Regions from separate parts of the Pseudomonas sp. Q12-87 genome, predicted to be linked through region 2. Evidence: riboswitches for the same ligand, from Rfam matches in the RefSeq annotation. Region 2 holds a riboswitch; the other holds the start of a gene.

Region 1 (7,235 bases), on a different contig from region 2:
CGATGCGCGTTATTGATCAATTCGATAATTTGTTCCAGGTGCAGCTCGGCGCTGTTGATCACCTGTTCAGCGCAATGGCCCTCAAGCACGGCAGCCGGCACCAGGGAGCCGGCGTAGATAATCACCGAGCAGCTGCGAATCAGCCGCTGGCCTTTGACGGTAATCAGTTCCGGGTCGCCGGGGCCGGCGCCGATGAAGTAAACGGTCATGACCGGTTCCTGTAGCGGGTGATTGAGCATCGTTCAAATGAACAGCGCTCATGATCCTGAGGGACGAATTATCGGGAATTACCAGACTTGCGCCAATGCCAGCGTCACCTTAAGGGCTTTCTGTCGAGTAACCAGCAACGTTGCGGGCATCGCGCCCATCTGATCGGCCAGGGCCAGGGAGGCGCTTTCGGCGATGCCATGGCAGCCGGTGCGCTGGAAGGCGATCTCGGAGCGGTGACTGAGGCGCTCTTGATAGGCACTCAACTGCTCGACACTGAAACAAATCAGCGGCAGTGCCAGTTGGCTGGCCAATTCCAGCAGGGCCGGTTCGTCACGCTTGAGGTCGATACTGGCCAGGGCCTGCACCTGCGCCAGCGCAATGCCATGGGCCAGCAGCGTTTGGTCGAGCAATGCCCGCAGCGCACTGACCGGACTGCCGCGCTGGCAGCCCAGGCCGGCCACCAGCATTGGGCCGATGCTCATGCGTCGTGATGGGTTTGGCCGTGACGGCGGAACAGCCAGGCGCTGATAACGCCCAAGGCCAGCCAGAACGCGGCGTTGGTCACTTGCGAGGCGATCTTGAACTGACTTTCAAGGGCTTCGGGGGCGAGCGTCGAGTGGACTTCCGGCTGTGGTGCGCCGATGACATGGGGCACCAGCAATGTCGCCAGGCCCAGCAGCTTGAGCAGCCAGTGCCTGCCGAAGGCGATCAGGGCGATGCCCACTGCCGTAGACGCCGCGGTACCGATCCACCACATTTGCCGTTGGGCCAGGTCCGCCGCGGCGGTGCCGGGCAGTTCCGGTGGAAGACCAAGGGTTGGCGCCAGCACGAACGTGGCATAACCGGCCAGTCCCCAGAGCAAGCCTTGGGAGGTGCGAGTCGGCGCACGCAAGGTGTACAGGCCCGCCAGCATCAGCGCGAAACCCACCGCGACCACCAGGTTGCCGCCCGTGGTGGACAGCACGCGCTGCCAGCCGTCCTGCGGCTCCCAGGCCTCGGCATCATGGGTGTGGGCAGCGCCGTCGGCGTGTTCATGGACTTCGGCCGTCGGGGCCTTCTCAAAGGTCTCGGCCTGGAGAATCAGCGGCGATACCCAGAAACTTTGCAGCAGGGTCAGCAGCAGGGCGGCCAGCAATCCGCTGAAGCCTGCGGTCCGGGCGATACGCTTGATCATGTCGTCAGGCCTCAATGGCACGGAAAGGCGGCGCTGTGACGGGTGTCGTGGGCGGCGTTGTGCACGGCTTCGATATGGGAGAAACCAGCGAAATAGACCAGCCCGGCGCCCAGGATCGAAGCAAGGATCGCCGCACTCAGGCGTTGGCTCAGGGTAGTGGTGCTGCTGGTGGAGCGGGCGGTGCTGCTGATGATGGTCGACATGGCGCTTCCCTCTGTTCTCGTTCAGCGGGTGATTGGAGCGCAATGAAAACCCGGGCGATGAACACCCAGGGTTCGAACAGCGCCCGCCCACCGCGGGTTTGTTGATGCATGAGTCATGGGCCGGTCTCCGGGCTCGCGAGGGGCGGGGCTTGCGCCTGGCCTGCAAGCGTCTCCTTCCCATGTCCTGGGACACAGTGGTTCAGACGCTTCGCTCGCTTACCGTTGCGGGGGCAGCACCGGACTGACGTGGCCTTGGAGTAAAGCACACGATTCACCGGTTTCCCGTTTCACCCTGTGAAGGGCACCCGTAACAAGTGGTTTGTGTAGCGGGTTCTGTTAGCCCAACTTCGGCGCCAGAAATCCATATCCTGCGTTGCTGTTCCTCGCCATAGCGGGCTATGACTCGTCACAGCGCCTTGGCTATGGACTTCCGGCATCCGAATTTGAGCTAACAGAACCCGCTACGCAAACCATGCACAGGAGAGCATGGGCGAGGGCGGGGCGTCAATTGGCATGGGTTCACAGGCTCAAACCGAGTTGTGCCCTTCGCGAGCAAGCCCGCTCCCACATGGGATCGTTGCCGAATCCAAAATTTGAGGCCAACGTAGATCCAATGTGGGAGCGGGCTTGCTCGCGAAAGCGGCAGCACTGGCACCGAAGAACCCTCTGGAGATTGACCCGCACCCACACCCTGCGTAGCCTTGCGCCTTCGAGGTTCTTCGGCCTGCGCCGAAGCTAAGAAGGGAACGCGGTCCAAGCCGCGGCTGCCCCCGCAACTGTGAACGGTGAGGTTTCTGCAAGGCCACTGTGCTAGTCCTTTTCAAAAGGCGCACGGGAAGGCGCAGCGATTGCCAGTCGAACGACTGGCCCACCGTCAGCCAGGAGACCTGCCTCGAGACAGATTCTCACTACAACCGGGCGGGGTGATCCGGTGGCGAAATCTTCCGCGCACGCCTGTGCCAGCGGTTGTCGTCCCGTTTGCCCGCCACCTTGCCAAAGGGCATCCGATGAAAACACTGGCCAAGCTCCCCGTCACCATCGTTACCGGTTTCCTCGGCTCGGGTAAAACCACCTTGCTGCGGCACATGCTCGACAATGCCCAGGGCCGGCGTATCGCCGTCATCGTCAACGAATTCGGCGAGCTGGGCATCGACGGCGAGATCCTCAAGCAGTGCTCCATCGGTTGCACCGAAGAAGAGGCCAACGGTCGTGTCTACGAGCTGGCCAACGGTTGCCTGTGTTGCACGGTGCAGGAAGAGTTCTTCCCGGTGATGCGCGAGCTGGTAGCGCGGCGCGGCGACCTCGACCACATCCTGATCGAAACCTCCGGCCTGGCCCTGCCCAAGCCGCTGGTCCAGGCCTTCCAATGGCCGGAAATCCGTAGCGCCTGCACGGTCGATGCGGTGATCACCGTGGTCGACAGTCCGGCCGTGGCCGCCGGCACCTTCGCTGCGTTCCCCGACCAGGTCGATGCCCAGCGCAAACTCGATCCGAACCTGGACCATGAATCACCGCTGCATGAATTGTTCGCCGATCAGCTGGCGAGCGCCGACCTGGTGATCCTCAACAAAGCCGACCTGATCAGCCCTGAAGACCTGGCGAAAGTACGCCTGGAAGTCGCCGAAGAGCTGCCACCGGCGGTCAAGGTCATCGAAGCCAGCAGCGGTCGCCTGCCGCTGGACGTGCTGATCGGTCTGGGCGCCGGCTCCGAAGAACACATCGACGGTCGCCACAGCCATCACGATCATCACCATGACGGCGACGATGACGACCATGACCATGACCATGACGCTTTCGATTCGATTTCCATCGAACTGCCCCAGGCCGACGAAAGCCAGTTACTGGACGCGCTGACGCAACTGGTGGTCCAGCACGGCGTGTTGCGGGTCAAGGGTTTCGCGGCGATCCCGAACAAGCCGATGCGCCTGTTGATCCAGGGTGTCGGCACGCGCTTTGACAAGCATTTCGACCGTCAGTGGGGCGCCGAGGAAGCACGAGTGACCCGCCTGGTGCTGATCGGCCAGGCGCTGGACGCCGCGTTGCTTGAAGCGCAACTGCGCGCCGCCCTCAGCGCCTAAGCCATGCACCTGCTCAGGACCCAGCCCGGCGGTTTCGTGTCGGATGACAACATAGCCGACCTGGGGCAAACCCCCGCCGAGCTGGTGATCCTGTGCAGCGGCGATTCCAGCCTGGCGCTGCTGGCCGAGGCGGCCAAGCAGTTGCCTGGTGACTATCCGGAATTTCGCCTCGCCAACCCGATGCAAGTGCAAAACCACGCCTCGGTGGACCTGTACTTCGACGACGTGCTGCGTCATGCCAAGGTCATTCTGTTGTCACTGCATGGCGGCATCGGTTATTGGCGCTACGGCATTGAACGCCTGATGGAACTGGCCGGGCGTGGCGTGAAGCTGATCCTGATACCGGGGGACGATCGTCCCGACCCGGAACTCAGCGACCTGAGCAACGTGCCCTTCGAGGACCGCGACCGGCTCTGGCAGTTTCTGCGTCAGGGTGGGTTGGGCAATGCCCTGGACCTGTTTCACAATGTGGGCAGCCAATGGTTTGGCCGCGATTACGCCTGGGCCGAGCCGCAAACGCTGCCGCGCACAGCGATCTACCACCCGGGGAAAACCAACGCCAGCCTTGGCGATTGGCAAGCCGACTGGCAGGCCGAACAACCGGTGGCGGCGGTGCTGTTCTATCGCTCGCACTTGCAAGCGGCGAACACCGCGTTCGTCGATGTGTTCTGCCAGCGGCTGCAAGCGGCGGGGCTCAATCCGCTGCCGATTGCCGTGGCCAGCCTCAAGGAGCCCGGTTGCCTAGCCTTGGTCGAAGATTGGCTGGATGAAGTCGCAGCCGGGGTGATCCTCAACACCACCGGCTTCGCCCAGTCCAGCCCGGAAGCCCCGCACCTGCGGCCGTTTCGCCGCGACATCCCGGTGATCCAGGCGATCTGCGCCCAGGACAACGAACCGGGCTGGCGTGCCAGCGAACAAGGCTTGGGACCGCGGGACCTGGCGATGCACATTGCCTTGCCGGAGCTGGACGGGCGGATCATCAGTCGGCCCATCAGCTTCAAGGACCTGGCCTGGCGCAGCGAGCGCAGCCAGAGCGATGTGGTCTGCTACCGGGCCGTGCCGGAACGCATGGATTTTGTCGCCGAACTGGCGCGGCGCTGGACCACGTTGGCGCGTTTGCCCAACGCCGAAAAGCGTGTGGCGCTGATCCTCGCCAACTACCCGACCCGGGACGGGCGCATCGGCAACGGCGTTGGCCTGGATACCCCGGCGGCGGCGCTGAATATCCTGCGCGCCATGCAGACCGAGGGCTATCTACTGCCGGCTGAATTGCCTGGGAGCGGCACCGCGTTGATCCAGCAATTGCTCGGCGGGGTCAGCAACGACCTGGACAGCCTCGACCTGCGGCCGTGTCACCAGAGCCTGGCCCTGGAAGCCTACCAGGCCATGTTCGACGCGCTGCCCGAGGGCAACCGCCAAGCGGTGCTCGAACGCTGGGGGGGGGCCGAGAAAGATCCCATGTTCCGTGACGGCCGCCTGATGGTCGCCGGCCTGCGCCTGGGCCTGACATTCGTCGGGATCCAGCCGGCCCGGGGTTATCAAGTCGATCCGAGTGCGGTGTACCACGACCCGGACCTGGTCCCGCCCCACGGTTATCTGGCGTTCTATTTCTGGTTGCGCAACACCTATGGCGCCCATGCAGTCATCCACGTCGGCAAGCATGGCAACCTCGAATGGCTGCCGGGCAAGGGCGTCGGGCTGTCGGAAAATTGCTGGCCGGACGCGCTGCTGGGACCGCTGCCGAACATCTATCCGTTCATCGTCAACGACCCGGGCGAGGGCGCCCAGGCCAAGCGCCGCACCCAGGCGGTGATTATCGACCACCTGATGCCGCCGCTGACCCGCGCCGAAACCTACGGGCCGCTGCGTAACCTCGAACTGTTGGCGGACGAATATTACGAGGCGCAATTGCTCGATCCGCGCCGTGCCCGAGAGCTGCAACGGGACATCCTCAACCTGGTGCGCGAGACGCACATCGACCGCGAGTTGCAACTCGACGCCGCCCTCAATAGCGACGCCGACGCGGCGATCTGGCTGCCGCGCCTGGACACCTACCTGTGCGATTTGAAGGAGTCGCAGATCCGCGATGGCCTGCACATTTTCGGCGAATCGCCCAACGGACGGCTGCGCATCGACACCTTGCTGGCGTTGTTGCGCATTCCCCGTGGCGATGGCAAGGGCGCGCAATCGAGCCTGCTGCGAGCGTTGGCCAAGGCGTTCGGGCTGGGTTTCGATCCGCTGGATTGCGCATTGGCCGAACCTTGGGCCGCAGACTGTCCCGAGGCCTTGCGCCGAATCAGCGACGAGCCTTGGCGCACTGCCGGCGATACCCGCGAGCGTCTGGAGTTGTTCGCCGCGCGGTTGATCGAGCAAGCGCTCAGCGATGAGGTGCCGCAACTTGACGCGCCGGGCTGGGAGACGGTGGGCAGCATCATCGACAACCTGCGCACCGTCGTGGCGCCGCGCTTGGACGCCTGTGGTCCGGCTGAGATGCGCGGCTTGCTCGATGCGCTGGGCGGGCGCTTCGTGCCGGCTGGCCCCAGTGGCGCGCCGAGCCGCGGGCGCCTGGATGTGCTGCCCACCGGACGCAATTTTTTCTCGGTGGACGTGCGCAACCTGCCCACCACCACGGCGTGGCGCATCGGTTTTCAATCGGCGAACCTGATCCTCGAGCGGCACTTGCAGGACCACGGCGATCACCTGCGCCAGCTCGGCCTGTCAGTCTGGGGCACCGCCACCATGCGCACCGGCGGCGATGATATTGCCCAGGCGATGGCACTGATGGGCGTGCGTCCGGTATGGGCCACGGGCAGCCAGCGGGTCGACGATTTCGAGATCCTGCCGTTGAGCCTGCTGGACCGGCCGCGGGTCGATGTCACGTTGCGGGTATCCGGGTTCTTCCGGGATGCCTTCGCCAACCTGATCCGGCTGTTCGATGCTGCCGTGCAGGCCGTCGCCGATTTGCAGGAACCGGACGACATGAATCCCTTGGCGGCGAAGGTGCGTGGCGAACGCGAAGCGCTGCTGGCGTCGGGCCTGGAGCCGGAAGCCGCTGCGCGACAGGCCGGCTGGCGGATTTTCGGTGCCAAGCCGGGCGCCTATGGCGCAGGCGTGCAGGGCGCGATCGACGGCCGCCTCTGGCAGAGTCGCGAAGACCTGGCCGAGGTGTACCTGAACTGGGGCGGCTACGCTTACGGCGGCAGCGATGAAGGCACCGCCGCACGAGAGCAGTTTTCCCGGCGCCTGAGCCAGGTGCAAGCGGTGGTGCAGAATCAGGATAATCGCGAGCACGACTTGCTCGATTCCAATGATTACTACCAATTCCAGGGCGGTATGCTGGCGGCGGTAGAGACCCTCAGCGGTGAAGCAGCGGCCAGTTACCATGGCGATCACAGCCAGCCGGACCTGCCGAAAATCCGCAGCCTGAAAGAAGAGCTCAATCGCGTTATCCGTGCCCGAGCGGCCAATCCGAAGTGGATTGAGGGCGTGAAGCGTCATGGCTACAAAGGCGCGTTCGAACTGGCGGCGACGGTGGACAATCTGTTCGCCTTCGACGCGACCACGCAGTTG
Region 2 (7,235 bases):
CACAGGACAGCGAGGCCAGGTCCATTTCCGGCAACGTCCGGCGACCGAAGATGTGCCGCTCGCGGTCATCCATCAACGCCGCCACCAGCACTTCGGCGCAGTCGTTGATGCCTTCGACCTTGAGCTTCATGAACTCATCGCTGCGCTCGCCCAAGGCCTCGGCGGTGCGGATGCGTTCTTCTTCCACCAACTGCTGGATGTTTGCGCGTAAAACCCGGTCGCTGATGCGGATAAACCGCCACGGTTGCATCAGCCCTACGCTGGGTGCCTGGTGCGCGGCCTCCAGCAATCGGCGCAGCAAGGCCGGTTCAACCGTGCCGCCGGTGAAGTGGCGCATGTCACGGCGTTCGGCGATGGCGCGGTAGACCGCGTCGCGTTCGGCCTGGGGGAAGGCGTTGTCGGTCATGGCCGCTTCGCGAGCAAGCTCGCTCCCACACTGGATTGCGTTGCACTTGAGATCACAGGGTCCCTTGTGGGAGCGAGCCTGCTCGCGAAGGCGGCCTCGAGGTCAGGCGCAAACAGCGCGGCAATCGCCCTGGGATTGGATGGAAAATAAAAATGCACATAAGAAGCCGTCATTCGCCCTTGCCGGAAAACCGCCTCTGCGCCACGCCCGCCATTAGGGCTATGGCCACGGGCAATCGGCTCAAGCTCGGTGCTGGTCAGCGAATGATGATAAGTGTGCCCACGCAAGGTGCCTTCCGGCAGATCCACTGCTTGCAGGGCCAGGGCCGCCAGACGCTTTTGCATCTGCGCATCGCCGGCGAGCAAGCCCAGCAGTTCGGCGCGGGTGCCCTCGACGTCGGTCAGGGAATCGAGCAGATACAACATGCCGCCACATTCGGCGAGCAAGGGTTTATCCGCTGCATGATGGGCACGGATCGCCGCCAGCATCGGTGCGTTACCGGCCAGCGCCACGTGGTGCAGTTCTGGGTAGCCGCCAGGCAGATACAGGCTATCGGCTTCGGGTAATGCGCTGTCATGGATCGGCGAGAAAAAGCTCAACTGCGCGCCCATCGCCCGCAGCAGATCCAGGCTCGCGCCATAGGTGAAGGCAAACGCTTCGTCCCGGGCCACGGCGATGCGCACACCGTCGAGCCATGGCTGCGCGGTGATCACTTCGGGGGCGGCGAATTCGACCGCGGGCGGCAGCGCCACTTCGCAACTGCCGGCCAACGCATCGGCTGCCGCGTCGAGGCGCAGGTCGAGGTCGTTCAACTCGCTGGCCTGCACCAACCCGAGATGACGGCTGGGCAATTCGATGCCGGTTTCCCGGGACAACGCGCCGTACCAGCGCAAGCCTTCGGTCAGGCTGCCTTCGAGCAACTGTGCATGGCGCAAGGTGCCGACCCGGTTGGCCAAGACCCCGGCGAATGGCAAGTCAGCTTGATAACGCGCCAGGCCCAAAGCCAGGGCGCCGAAGGTTTGGGCCATGGCCGTGCCATCGATCACCGCCAGCACCGGGACGCCAAAATGTCGCGCCAGATCAGCGCTGGACGGAGTGCCGTCGAACAGCCCCATCACCCCTTCGATCAGGATCAGGTCCGCTTCGCCGGCGGCTTCCCACAATAGTCGGCGACTTTCCTGCTCGCCAACCATCCACATGTCCAATTGATAGACCGGCGCGCCGCTGGCCCGCTCCAGAATCATCGGGTCGAGGAAATCCGGGCCGCACTTGAAGACACGCACCTTGCGTCCCTGTTTGCGGTGCAAGCGGGCCAGTGCGGCGGTGACGGTGGTCTTGCCTTGCCCCGAGGCAGGCGCCGCGATCAGCACCGCCGGGCATTGGCGGTTCGCCAGGGAAGCATCACTCACAATTCGACGCCTTTCTGCGCCTTGATTCCGGCCTGGAACGCATGCTTGATCATGCCCATTTCAGTCACCGTGTCGGCCAATTCGATCATTTCCACCTTGGCACCGCGCCCAGTCACCACCACGTGCTGCATCGGCGGACGGGCCTGCAAGTCGCTCAAGACCTGATCGAGGTCGAGGTAACCGTGCTTGAGGGCGATGTTGAGTTCGTCGAGCACCACCAGGCCGATGCTTGGGTCGCTCAGCAATTGCCGCGATACCGCCCAGGCCGCTTCGGCGGCGGCGATGTCACGCTGGCGGTCCTGGGTTTCCCAGGTGAAGCCTTCACCCATGACATGAAAATGCACCTGTTCCGGGAAGCGCCGGAAAAACAACTCCTCACCGGTGCTGTTGCGCCCCTTGATGAACTGCACCACGCCGCATTGCATGCCATGCCCCATGGACCGCGCCAGCATGCCGAACGCCGAGCTGCTCTTGCCCTTGCCGTTACCGGTCAGCACCAGCAACAGGCCGCATTCGTTCGGCGAATTGGCGATGCGCTCGTCGATCACGGCTTTTTTGCGCAGCATGCGCGCCAGGTGGCGTTCGTCGCGATCAGACGTATCGGTCATGGGGGAGCTCTCCGTTGGGATTGGATAACGGCGGGCGGGCACAAAAAAAGACGGCAGCAAGCCTGGCATCGCCCACCGTGATGCCGTTGGATGAGTCAGGCCGGTCTCCGGGCTCATGAGCGGCGGGATGCCGAGCTGCGCGCCTTCCCATGTCCGCGACACAGTGGCGTAGGCGCAGCGTTGACTCATTTACCGTTGCGGGGGCAGCGCCGGGTTCGTGTGCACTCACCGGCTTCCCTGTTTCACTCTGTCGACCGAGGCCACAGAGCACCTGAAACAAGCCGCGAAGGTTAGAGGGTTGGGGGTGGAGCGTCAATTAAAGCTGCCACAGGCCCAGCGCCGATTATTGGCCGGGATCAATGGAATGACGCCAATCTTGTGTCACGCTGGCGGAAGTGATATCAAAGAGACACTACGACCCGATATCACAAGAACAAGAGGGCAAGGTTATGCAAGGCATGATCATCAGCAACCCAAAACTGGAATTCCTGCGTCCAGTGCTGGAACGCTGGTTTGACTGTATCGACCGCTACAACGCCGTGCGCGGCGATAACGACACGCCCTACTGGTTCGATGAAAGGACCAACCTCGGCCTGTTGTCGGCCGCCGCCTGGATGGCCGAGATGGTCACGTTGCAAAGCGCCCCGACCCGCAAGCAGAACGAGGAAGGCGAACGCAACGTCAGCGCCGACCTGGTCATCGCCAGCACGGAGGAACGCGCCTTTATCCAGGCCACCCAGCGCTGGCCCAAGGTCAACCAACTGAACCTGACCCAGCCTTTGCTGGAAGTCACCAGCGATGCCAAGCGCATCAGCTATGCCAGCGACTTGAAACTGGGTTGCCTGTTCGTCGCGCCGCAAAAAGTCCAGCAGAGCGCCACGCCAGAGGAACTGCAGGACATGGTCGACGACCTGCAGAAGGAAACCACCTGTGCCGTGGCCTGGTACTTTCCCTATGCCTACCGGAAATTGCGCAACGAGGCCGGCCACTATCACCCAGGCGTCGCCGTGCTGTTCAAACAGGCCCACGGCTGACTCGCTCCCACAAGGTTTTGCCTGGCAAACTGGCCTACCCGCAGTTGAACCATCGCGCGTCTACGCTTCTCTATGAATAACCACATGCATTCATAGGGAAGCCAGCATGCTCAAGCCATCCCATCTCTTGATCGTCACCCTTGCCGCAGGACTTGTCGCTTGCGGCGAGTCTTCCCGCCTGAAAGTGTCCGATGGCACCGGCCCCTCGCCGAAACTGCCCGAACCGAACAAGACCCTGATCCCCACGGTGAATATTGCCGAAGCCGTCGGTTGGCCCCAAGGCGCCAAGCCAACCCCGGCCCAGGGCCTCCAAGTGGAGGCATTCGCCGAAGGGCTGGATCATCCACGCTGGCTCTACGTACTACCCAATGGCGATGTGCTGGTGGCCGAGACCAACGCCCCGCCCAAACCGGACGATTCCAAGGGCATTCGTGGCTGGGTCATGAAGAAAGTCATGGGCCGCGCCGGCGCCGGCGTGCCCAGCCCCAATCGCATCACGCTGTTGCGCGATGCCAATCACGACGGCATTGCCGAAACCCGCACCGTGTTCCTGGAAAACCTCAACTCACCGTTCGGCATGACCCTGGTGGGCAATGACCTGTACGTGGCCGACACCGATCGGCTGATCCGCTTTCCCTACAAAGACGGTGAAACGCAGATCAAGGCGCAACCGACCAAGGTCGTCGATTTGCCGGGCGGGACTATCAACCACCATTGGACCAAGAATGTCATCGCCAGCCGCGATGGCAGCAAGCTTTATGTCACCACCGGCTCGAACAGCAACGTCGCGGAAAACGGCATCGAGGCTGAAGAAGGTCGCGCGGCCATTTGGGAAGTGGACCGTGCCAGCGGCAGCCACCGCATCTTTGCCTCGGGCCTGCGCAACCCCAACGGCCTGGCCTGGGAACCCAGCAGCGGCGCGTTGTGGACGGCCGTGAACGAGCGGGATGAGATCGGCAGCGACCTGGTGCCGGACTACATCACCTCGGTCAAGGACGGGGCTTTCTATGGCTGGCCCTATAGCTATTATGGGCAAAACGTCGATGTCCGGGTCGAGCCGCAAAACCCGGCCCTGGTGGCCAAGGCCATCGCCCCGGATTACGCAGTTGGGCCCCACACGGCCTCACTGGGCCTGACCTTCGCCGAAGGCAGCCACTTGCCGGCACCGTTTACCGAAGGGGCTTTCATCGGCCAGCACGGCTCCTGGAACCGTAAGCCCCACAGTGGTTATAAGGTAATTTTCGTGCCCTTTAGCGGTGGCAAACCCGCAGGTGAACCGGTGGATGTGCTCACTGGATTTCTGAACGCCGACGAGAAAGCCCAGGGCCGGCCGGTGGGCGTGGTGATCGATAAACAGGGTGGGTTATTGGTGGCCGATGACGTGGGGAACAAGATTTGGCGGGTGTCGGGAAAATAACCCACCCTTGAAGACTCGAGGATGAGCCCGGTGGCGAGGGAGCTCGCTCCCGCTGGGCTGCGAAGCGGCCCCAAGCATCTGGCGATTGCTGCGCAACCGAGCGGGAGCAAGCTCCCTCGCCACTTCAGCCTCTGTAGCGGCTTTTTCAGGGATTGCGCGCCAGATGCTCCGGCTGCAACACCCGCTTGGCGCTCAGATAGGCTTTCTGCCAGTAAGCCTTGGACAAGCTGTCGAGCTTGACCGTGCCACCGGTGGCTGGCGCATGGACAAAACGGCCTTCACCGACATAGATCCCCGCGTGGCTGACCTGGGAACCGCCGTTGGTGGCAAAGAAGATCAGGTCCCCGGTCTGCAGCGCTTCCTTACCCACATCCGGGGCGCGCATGCCGATCATCTCGCGGGTGGACCTCGGCAAGGTAATACCTGCCGCATCACGGTAGACATAGCCGATCAGGCCACTGCAATCGAAACCCGAATCCGGCGTGTTACCGCCCCAGCGATACGGCGTCCCCACCAGGCCCAGCGCTCGGAAAAGCACATCTTCGGCAGCAGGAGAAAAAGGTTGCGAGGGGGCAAAGACCACCGGAGCCCGCACCGGCGCAGGCGGCGGGGTGCGGCTGGCACAGGCGCTGAGTAGCGCGGCGAGGAACACAAGAGCGAGGCGGGCCGACGTCGACATATGCAGAACAATCCTGATCTGGATGCGGCTTTTTTGCCGTGGAGATGGAAACAAATCCGCCCGCGTAATACGCAGGCGGATTGCCATCAATCAATGATCATGGATTCTAGCGGCTATGTCGCAAACTTCAAGTAAGACTTTAAGTTTGCCTTACAAACTGTGGGCTTACTTGCGAGCCGTCATCACAGTCGGTGCCATCGCGAGGGCGCGCTTGGCTTCGATGAAGGTCTTGTTCCAGTAGGTGTCGCCCAGGCTGTCGATTCGCACGCCACCGCTGCGGCGGCTGCTGGAATGGATGAACTGGTTGTCACCCAGGTAGATCCCGGCATGGCTGACGCGACCGCGACGACCATTGGTGCTGAAGAACAGCAGGTCACCGGGTTCCAGTTGGTTGCGCGCAACCAGCGGAGCGTTAACGTTGATCATTTCGCGAGTCGAGCGCGGCAGGTTCATGCCGGCCTCTTCGCGAAACAGATAACCGATGAAACCACTGCAATCGAAACCGGCTTCAGATGTACCGCCAAAACGATAACGGGTACCGATCAACGACATGCCCCGCTCCAGAATGCTGTCGGCCAGCACTGGAAGCTGATAAGGCTTGCTGCCGGCGAAGGCGGCCAGTTCTTTGTCGGAGGCCATTTCTTCCTGGAACGCAACGGAGGAAGACTGGGCGGTAACGGAGTTCTTGACCTGTGGTTGTTGCTCTTGCTGGGACACTGGGGAGTGGGCAGCGCAACCGAACAACAGGGTAACGAGTGCGAGAGGCACGAGGGGTGCGAAGCGATTTAGCATGGGCACGACCGTGGCTGAAGTAGTAAAGATGGCGAGACTATGCCTTCTATCAACCTCATTTGCAAATTCAATCGATGCAAATGTGACTTCTCGGTTTTACGTTGCCATCTAAGCGCTTAAACCCGTTTTGAAGATCACGCAGCCTGCAGCCCAGCAGGACCGCGGCTTTTGCCGTGTCCGGAGCAGGCTAAGAGCCACTATCTATTACTGTTCTACCAGCCCAGGGTTTCTTTCAAAAAAGGAATAGTCAGCTTGCGCTGGGCCTGAAGCGAGGCCTGATCGAGGCGTTCGAGCAACTCGAACAGAGCGCTCATGCTGCGGGTGCCACGGGTGAGGATGAAATGCCCGACTTCATCGGTCAGGTGCAGGCCACGTCGGGAAGCGCGCAACTGCAATGCGCGGAGTTTGTCTTCATCGGATAACGGGCGCATCTGGAATATCAGCGCCAGGGTGAGCCGGGACTTGAGATCCGCCAGCTTCACCGGTAACTCCCGCGGCGACGTCGAGGCAGCAATCAGCAGCCGCCGACCGCTGTCGCGCAGCCGGTTGAACAGGTGAAACAGTGCTTCTTCCCAATCAGCCTTGCCGGCCACCGCCTGGAGATCGTCCAGGCAGACCAGTTCGTACTGTTCGAGGTTGTCGAGGATTTCAACGCCACGATCCAGCAATTCGGCCAATGGCAGGTACACCGCCGGTTCGCCCAGTTGCTCGAACCGCAGGCAAGCGGCCTGCAACAGGTGCGTGCGCCCTACCCCGTCCTTGCCCCATAGATAGATCAGGCTCTCGGTCCAGCCGGCGTCGGCTTCGCAAAGCCGCTCGACATAGCCGAGTGCAGCGGCATTGGCGCCTGGGTAGTAATTGATAAAGGTAGCGTCATCACGCAGACGCAC

Evidence for each region. Region 2 has a riboswitch for cobalamin ahead of cobO (cob(I)yrinic acid a,c-diamide adenosyltransferase). Riboswitches for the same ligand answer to the same signal wherever they lie in the genome.
Region 1: linked by a shared signal. The riboswitch ahead of AD663_RS16415 (CbtB-domain containing protein) and the one ahead of cobO (cob(I)yrinic acid a,c-diamide adenosyltransferase) in region 2 are both predicted to bind cobalamin.

Annotation. Positions count from the first base shown of each region.
Region 1 covers NZ_LHVI01000022.1:221,020-228,254, reverse strand. The annotation lists gene cobM (precorrin-4 C(11)-methyltransferase) at 1-209, opposite strand, end outside; gene AD663_RS16425 (cobalamin biosynthesis protein) at 288-692, opposite strand; gene AD663_RS16420 (CbtA family protein) at 689-1,384, opposite strand; gene AD663_RS16415 (CbtB-domain containing protein) at 1,396-1,587, opposite strand; cobalamin riboswitch at 1,688-1,911, opposite strand; cobalamin riboswitch at 2,283-2,497, shown strand; gene cobW (cobalamin biosynthesis protein CobW) at 2,595-3,665, shown strand; gene cobN (cobaltochelatase subunit CobN) at 3,669-7,235, shown strand, end outside.
Region 2 covers NZ_LHVI01000010.1:315,953-323,187, reverse strand. The annotation lists gene bluB (5,6-dimethylbenzimidazole synthase) at 1-406, opposite strand, end outside; gene AD663_RS06325 (cobyrinate a,c-diamide synthase) at 403-1,815, opposite strand; gene cobO (cob(I)yrinic acid a,c-diamide adenosyltransferase) at 1,812-2,423, opposite strand; cobalamin riboswitch at 2,504-2,713, opposite strand; gene AD663_RS06315 (hypothetical protein) at 2,873-3,457, shown strand; gene AD663_RS06310 (sorbosone dehydrogenase family protein) at 3,564-4,874, shown strand; gene AD663_RS06305 (C40 family peptidase) at 5,020-5,553, opposite strand; gene AD663_RS06300 (C40 family peptidase) at 5,719-6,345, opposite strand; gene hda (DnaA regulatory inactivator Hda) at 6,558-7,235, opposite strand, start outside.